2 linked regions of the Colwellia sp. M166 genome follow. The protein of the gene in region 2 interacts with the protein of the main gene of each other region in a pairwise test. Links are inferred from orthologs where the notes say so. Each region holds a gene or a part of one and is shown on either strand. Other genes may lie near its edges.

What was found. Proteins that work in one complex are often made in the same cells at the same time.
Region 1: the proteins of FGD67_RS05630 (region 2) and FGD67_RS20695 interact in binary tests that used the Escherichia coli proteins (3 or more experiments, as listed by UniProt). The link is inferred for Colwellia sp. M166 from one-to-one orthologs.

Annotation. Positions count from the first base shown.
Region 1 is NZ_CP040755.1:4,604,176-4,607,775, reverse strand. What follows is about bases 1-2,743. They hold FGD67_RS20695 (Grx4 family monothiol glutaredoxin), read right to left. Parts: upstream 1,672-2,743; coding sequence 1,330-1,671; downstream 1-1,329. Other genes in these bases: sodB (superoxide dismutase [Fe]), read left to right, coding at 1,932-2,513; FGD67_RS20700 (peroxiredoxin), read right to left, coding at 580-1,185; FGD67_RS20705 (hypothetical protein), read right to left, coding at 1-29. In the rest of the region: FGD67_RS20685 (PrkA family serine protein kinase), read left to right, coding at 2,816-3,600. UniProt on the Escherichia coli protein: Monothiol glutaredoxin involved in the biogenesis of iron-sulfur clusters.
Region 2 is NZ_CP040755.1:1,244,640-1,249,342, forward strand. What follows is about bases 1,052-4,038. They hold FGD67_RS05630 (BolA/IbaG family iron-sulfur metabolism protein), read right to left. Parts: upstream 2,714-4,038; coding sequence 2,390-2,713; downstream 1,052-2,389. Other genes in these bases: fabV (enoyl-ACP reductase FabV), read right to left, coding at 1,052-1,882; FGD67_RS05640 (methyltransferase), read left to right, coding at 3,566-4,038. In the rest of the region: more of fabV, read right to left, coding at 692-1,051; more of FGD67_RS05640, read left to right, coding at 4,039-4,703. UniProt on the Escherichia coli protein: Transcriptional regulator that plays an important role in general stress response. Has many effects on cell morphology, cell growth and cell division. Acts by regulating the transcription of many genes, including dacA (PBP-5), dacC (PBP-6), ampC and mreB.

The DNA of each region.
Region 1 (3,600 bases), 3.4 Mb from region 2 along the record:
TTTTCATAAATAATTTTAGGATAAAACACCTTAATTCCTTATGGTATTAATTCGCTTGCATATCGTCTGTCTGATAGCAAAACTAAACAAATTAAGCTCACTCTCGTAAACGACATTAAGTGATAGATAGACTAAGACCAATTCTACTAAGTTTCTTCCCATTCAGTGAAATTCAAAAGGTTTAGAGGCAAGGCATTGATTGAAGGTAAGGGTTATTCTCGACAACTGCTCCTGCGTTGTTCTAATGACTCACATCCCTGTGAGAACCTTATCGAAATCAATAACGCGGCCGGTAAGCCTGTTAAAATCACCCTTCGGGAGCTTACCAGCGGTTCGATAACCGTCGATAATTTCTTACCTATAGAATAACTATATTCACAAAATGATCATTGTTCTCAAAACGCTGATAAGCGCTGAGTGGGAACAAACTTAATAGACTTGGTATAAATAACCATGCGCTTTATTTTAGCATAGTCATAAAATCCAACTTTTCAATGAATTCATAGAGCTTCCAATAAATTGCAAAGACAAAAAAGCCGCAAGAAGCGGCTTTTTAAAACAAACAGTTTTGCTGAAATATTAAAGCTTATCTGCGTTATCCGTAAGGTAAGCTGCAACACCCTCAGTAGTTGCTGTCATACCTTTATCACCTTTGTTCCAGCCTGCAGGACAAACTTCACCGTGATCTTCATGGAATTGTAAAGCATCAACCATACGGATCATTTCATCAACGTTACGACCTAGTGGTAAGTCATTAACCACTTGATGACGTACATTACCTTCTTCATCAATTAAGAATGAAGCACGAAAAGCAACGCCAGCTTCTGGATGCTCAACGTCATACGCTTTACAAATTTCATGTTTAACATCAGCAACTAAAGTGTATTGAACTGGACCAATACCACCATCGTTTACCGCTGTGTTACGCCATGCGTTATGAGAGAACTGTGAATCGATTGAAACACCAATAACTTCAACACCACGGCTTTTGAATTCTTCCATGCGATGGTCGAATGCTAACAACTCTGAAGGACATACAAAAGTAAAATCAAGTGGGTAGAAAAATACTACGGCTTTTTTACCTTTAATAGCTTGTGCTAGGTTAAAGCTTTCAACAATTTCACCTGAACCTAAAACTGCTGCTGCGGTAAAGTCTGGTGCTGAACGACCTACTAATACACTCATTATATTCTCCAATTTTTAAAATAATTGTTTAGGTTTATCGAACGTTCAAATCTAACACAAGTCAGATATTGATAGTTCAAAACAACCTGGGTTATTTAACGTTAACAACACCTAGTATGGTGGCGTTAAGTGATAATTCAATAGCTATTCAGAACTTTCTTCTGAGCCATGCTTAGCGGCAGATTCAGTGATCAAGGTTTGTAATTCACCTTGCTGATACATTTCCATAATAATGTCACAACCGCCAACAAGCTCGCCATCAACCCATAGTTGTGGGAATGTTGGCCAGTCAGCATATTTTGGTAATTCAGCACGGATATCAGGATTTTGTAAGATATCAACATAAGCGAACTTTTCACCACACGACATTAGCGCTTGAGAAGCCTGTGAAGAAAAACCACAGCTAGGTAACTTTGGTGAACCCTTCATGTAAAGGAGAATAGTGTTGTCACTGATTTGTTCTTTAATACGTTCGATAGTGTCCATAATAACCTCAAAAATTAATACTTATGGTGCTCAATACTTAAAGTAAAACTGACAAAATAAACAGAACAATAAATACTAAAGCAAAAAATTTATATATTAAAACATAATAGCCTTGATAAAACCTATGGTAATACCTATATACTTGAGTAAACTATGTAAGCTTTAATACCCGAGTAGTTTACTAGGTTTTAGAAAAAAACAAACTACTTCTTTAAATTTGCATTAGAATAATTTTTTATAATCACTCTCTGGAGAATATAATGGCTATCGAATTACCCGCACTACCATATGCAATGGATGCACTTGCACCACATATTTCACAAGAAACTTTAGAGTTTCACTATGGTAAGCACCACAACACGTATGTTGTAAAATTAAACGGTCTTATCGAAGGTACTGATTTCGAAGGAAAGTCTTTAGAAGATATCGTTAAATCATCTTCTGCAGGTGTTTTCAATAATGCTGCACAGATTTGGAACCATACTTTTTACTGGAATAGCTTAAGCCCTAACGGCGGCGGCGAGCCAACAGGTGCATTAGCAGACGCTATTAATGCAAACTTTGGTTCATTTGCAGAATTTAAAGCAAAATTCACTGATAGCGCTATCAATAACTTTGGTTCTAGCTGGACTTGGTTAGTGAAAAACGCTGACGGCAGCCTTGCTATCGTTAATACTTCAAATGCAGCTACACCATTAACTGATGAAGGTGTTACACCACTGATCACAGTAGATTTATGGGAACATGCTTACTACATTGATTACCGTAACCTTCGCCCAAGCTACATGGAAGGTTTTTGGGCACTAGCTAACTGGGATTTTGCGGCGGCAAACTTCGCTTAATATTGCTTATGTAGTGTAATTCTACTTTTAAAAGCCAGAATTTTTTTCTGGCTTTTTTTTGTCCTAAATTTCAACCGTTGGACATTTAATTAAAATGTAAATTCAATAACATAACTTCATCTTGAACAATATTTTTTGACAATTTCTTTACTATTATTTAACCAATTCTAAAATTTACATCTAAACTTAAAGTGATAATAGGTAAAAGGCGGTCTAATTATTATATCGAGCTTGATAAGTCACATTTCTCGTATGATCTAATTATCAGCTCAGTCAGAACGAATTATTTTCTGGAGGCGGTTATGAGCATATTCCAACATTTCCAATCACGCTACGATGAGGCACAAGAAGAGTGCTATTCAATACAAGACTTCCTTAGTTTATGTCGCAATGACCCCATGACTTACGCAAGTGCCGCGCAACGTTTATTAAAGGCCATTGGTCAGCCAGAAATGATAGATACCTCGAATGAACCGTGTTTAAGCCGAATTTTCTCCAATCGCGTCATTGCCCGCTACCCAGCATTTAAAGAATTCTATGGCATGGAGGAAGCAATAGAGCAAATTGTTGCTTATTTAACTCACGCCTCACAGGGCTTAGAAGAACAGAAACAAATTCTTTATTTACTCGGCCCTGTTGGCGGTGGGAAATCGTCATTGGCTGAAAAATTAAAAGCCTTAATCCAGCAAGAGCCCATTTATGTGCTGAGTGCGAACGGCGAGCGCAGTCCGGTCAACGATCATCCCTTTTGCTTATTTGATGCTCATACTGACGGTAAAATTTTGCAACAAGAATACAATATTCCAGGCCGATACCTCAGTACTATCATGTCACCTTGGATCGCAAAGCGTTTGCATGAATTCAAAGGCGATATCAGCAAATTTGAAGTGATAAAAATTTACCCTTCTATTCTTGACCAAATTGCGGTCGCTAAAACCGAGCCTGGCGATGATAACAACCAAGATATTTCAGCCTTAGTAGGTAAAGTAGACATTCGTCAATTAGAGCATTTTGCCCAAAACGATCCTGACGCCTACAGCTATTCAGGTGCGTTATGTCGAGCCAACCAAGGATTAATGGAGTTTGT
Region 2 (4,703 bases):
TGTAGTTTGAACCCATAAAACCAACCCATTGTTCCTTTGCCCCGTTCGGCTATACCGTCAAATGTTTTATGTCTAGGAATTCTTAAGTTATGGCATACTTTTATGCTTGTAGAGTCAATAAACTCAATACCTGTAGACTCACCTTTAAGTATTGAAAAGTAGCTAGAAAGTGGAACGACCGCTTTAGGCATCACTTCTAAAAATCGAGTGTAGCTCAATAAGCTAGGGAAATGTGAACGATAAAACTTAGCAATATAACCTTTATAATAATTTTTAAAGTCGCGATGATTTGATGTATGAAAAGCAATTAATATAGTGATTATCTCACTCATAGCCATACGGCATGGACGATTTCGCTTGATACTTCCATCAGCAATTAATTGTTTCTCCCATTGTGGGATAAATACGCGACAAAAATCATCGACATCACAGAATATTTCAACTAGTTTATTCATGCCCGTTCCTTATTATCTTTCTGTTTTTTCTTGGTCGAAAGATCGGATCGTGGAACGGGCACTTAGTTCAATTTAATTAATTCTTATCCCGAGCTGAGGTTAATTAACCGTCTATATAACGTACTTTGAATATTAAAAAAACCGACGATTGGTCGGTTTTTTTAATAATATCTGTCAATCAATGTCTCTGTAATGAGCAGTGATTATCATAAGATTAAGCTAATACCTGTAGCATATTAAAGTAAGTTATTGATCACAATTTCAGGGCTAATGTCTGACTCATAGTCAACACCTGCAACGCTAAAGCCGAATAATTTTAAAAATTCTTGATGGTAGCCAACGTAATCGGTAAGTTGATCAATCGTATCGCTATCGACCGTATTCCAGATATCCGTAACACGTTTTTGCACACTATCTTCAAGCTCTTTATTGTTTTGACGCAAGCGTCCTGCTTCATCAATAACTGGGTTTTCACCGTAGATATTATCTCTGAATAAGCCTTGAATTTGTTCAATACAGCCTTCGTAAGTTCCATCAGCCTTCATCACTTTAAACATCGCTGAAATATATAACGGCATAATTGGAATGGCTGAACTGGCTTGCGTTACTACCGCATTAAGTGAGGTAACATAAGCTTCACCTTTAATATCAGCGGTTGAAGTTTTGATGGCCGTTGAAGCACGATCTAAGTCTTCTTTCGCGCGACCAATGGTTGCATGTCCGTAGATAGGCCAAGTTAATTCTTTGCCAATATAGGTATAAGCTACAGTTTTGAAACCCTTAGCTAATACACCTGCATCACTAAGTGCTTTAATCCAAAGCTCCCAGTCAGCGCCACCCATAACATCTATGGTACCTTGTATTTCTTCTTCTGAAGCCGCTTCCACTGACACTGAGTCAATAATACGTTTAGAGGTATTTAAATTTTTCGTGGTAACACTTTCACCAATAGGTTTTAGTGTTGAAGAATAGATCTCACCGGTGTCAGGATCTGTACGGCGTGGTGAGGCTAAGCTATAAACAATCAGGTCAATTTCACCTAACTCAGCTTTAATCGTTTCAATCGCTTTAGCTTTAATTTCATGAGAAAAAGCATCGCCATTGATATTTTTTGACCATAAACCGGCTTCTTCTGCCGCCGCTTGAAAGGCTGCTGTGTTGTACCAACCCGCTGAGGCGGTTTTCTTTTCCGTAGGCGGCTTTTCAAAGAAAATACCCAATGTTTTAGCTTCATTACCAAAAGCGGCAGTAATTCGAGATGACAAGCCATACCCTGTCGAAGCACCAATAACCAGAACATTTTTTGGTTTAGTACTCGCTTGAGGCTGACTTTTAACGTAAGCAATTTGCTCATTAACATGTGCAGCACAACCGGCAGGGTGAGCATTTGTACAAATAAAACCACGAATTTTTGGCTTAATAACCATAACTATACCTTCTTAACGTCACTCTGTAATAATGATAACTAGCAACACTCAATAACCGTATCGTAGTAACAGATTATGTAAAGCAACAATTTGAGTTTAAAAATACTTAATTAAAATTAATCAAGCTTAAATTTACTGTTTAAATATAAAGTCTGCATATAATTTTGCCGACTAGTTTACTCTTGCTTTACCTTTTATGAGGTGCGACCAGTAACAATATCCGACAGTATTGGTTAATATTTATAAAATATTACCGGTTTTAGTCAGTTTTTTGCAAAATTAATCTCTTACCTTTACCATAAAAGTTAACATTTCTATTATTTATTACTATCCGTAAAAGTTCTAACAGCTTTTATTTAATCAAAACTGAGCTCTTAGCTTAATGTTTTTCAACACGCATTTTTATGAATATTGTATTATGTAAAAATTGACGTATTTATCACTTCAGTCATCAAACTAACGGCTGAAGTGAAATAACGGATGGCTTCCCAAGGGTGTGGGAATAATTTAGCTTATTTTTTTACTGCCACCTAAACACTTAGGTGAAAGCGGCGTATTCTCAGCATAATAAGTTTTCCATTCCTTTTCAGTATAGGTATGTAGCGCTAAGGCGTGAATACTATCAGCAAGCTCTGTCGCTAATAGGGCATTAATTGCACGGTGGCGCTTAATTAAGCGTTCACCTTCAAAGTCTTGCGAAACGATAATAACTTTAAAATGCGATTCACTGCCCGGTGCAACATTATGTTGATGACTTTCATTTATTACGTCGAGGTGAAGTGGTGAGAAAGCAGACAGTAATTTTTCTTCGATAACAGCTTCTATTGTCATATTATTTTCCCTAAGATTGATCGAGTTATAGATCATCTTTAATTTTAGTCGTTGCCAGTAATTATGCCATCTATCTAGACGGCTGACAGCGTTATTTTTAATATTTTTATCTTCTAATTATGGCTAAAAAAGTGACTTTAGCGCGTTATCTTTCGAAAAGTTAAGTTAATCCGCGGCATTATTATTCGAGTTCTTTTTGGTACACAGTGTTGCCAGTAGTTTTGTGTCTCGCCTTGCATGATCAGCAAACTATCTGAATCAAGAATAAGGTTTTTTTCTCTTGAGTTTTAATATGCTTTAACTGAAAGTCACGCTTTGCACCAAAAGATAATGAGGCGATTACCGGCATTTTACCTAGCTCAGGCTCATTATCACTATACCAGCCAACACTATCATGTTGGTTACGATACATATTCGCTAACACCGCATTAAAGTTATGCTGGCAATAATCACTAACCTTTGCTTTTAAGGATAATAAACTCGCTGTCCATGGCTTAGCTATCAAGGTCATATTTGAATAACGATAATGTAAGTTATGATCACCATACCAAGCTTGCAGCCGAGGTATTTTCATGATGTTACCAAACATTCGAATATCATCCTGTCGCCAAGCTACTGTTTGCGCTAACTGATGAAAAAGTTTGTATACTTCATCTTTAGCATAAAAATTTTCAATATAAGTAATATCAGCGTCAGGTAAAAGTATTTTCAAACCAATAAGCTCCTTATTCATCACTTTGCCACTCACTCGCTCTGTTTTAATCGCATTATCTCGATAAAACCTGCAATTAACTGGCCCACAATGATAAACTTTGTCACAATATCAGCCACGCCAACTAAGTATTTATCGCTATGATCAGCCCTTTTATAATCAATGACAAAAACCTTTTCCTCGATCGATTCCCAACCGGACAAGTGAACCGTAGTTTACAGGCTTGGGATGCCGCAGATGAATATCTGCTGAATTACTTAGAACAAGAGCAGTTAACATCCGCTAAACATAAAATCTTAATATTTAATGATAGTTTTGGCGCTTTAAGCTGCAACTTAGCTCAACATCAACTTTATTGCGTTAACGACTCATTTTTAAGCCACCAAGGTATTGAGTATAATTTTCAGCAAAATGGCATATCAAATGAAAACCTAACCTTACTAACAAGCTTAGACGATTTGCCTTCAGACATCAGTATCGTGTTGTTCAAAATTCCTAAAAGCAAAACATTGTTATGTTATCAATTAAGTCAAATTAAGCAGCAACTCTCCCAAGAAGTAATATTCATTGCCGCTGATCGCGCAAAAGAAATTCATAGTTCAACACTGAAGCTATTTGAAAATTATTTAGGCACGACCAAAACTTCACTAGCGGTAAAGAAAGCGCGTTTAGTGTTTAGTCAATTAGATAATGAAAAAGCGTTATTGGCCTCTTCTCTTAGCTCATGGCCATTAGAGAACACAGAGTTTACCATTAATAATCACACCAACGTTTACGCCAGAGAAAAGCTTGATATTGGTGCGCGCTATTTTATGCAAAACCTGCCTGACGTTGCAGCAGGTGCTCAAGTTATTGATCTTGGTTGTGGTAATGGCGTCATTGGCTTACAAGTATTATCAAAACAGCCGACTGCAAATATGCTCTTTATTGATGAATCTTACATGGCAATTGCATCAGCCAAACTAAACCTGACGAAAAACTTACCCTCAACCCTTGAGCAATGTCAGTTTCAAATAAATGACTGTTTAACCAGTGTTGAGGGCGGTAGCGTCGATGTTATTTTATGCAATCCACCATTTCATCAACAAACCGCCACCACAGATCATATCGCTTGGCAGATGTTTAAAGACAGCCATAGAGTCTTGAAAAAAGGGGGCGAGTTGCGCATTATTGGTAATCGTCAGCTTGGCTATCATATAAAATTAAAACGCATTTTTGGCAATGAAAAACTTGTCGCGAGTAATGACAAGTTTGTCACCATTTCAGCTATAAAACGTT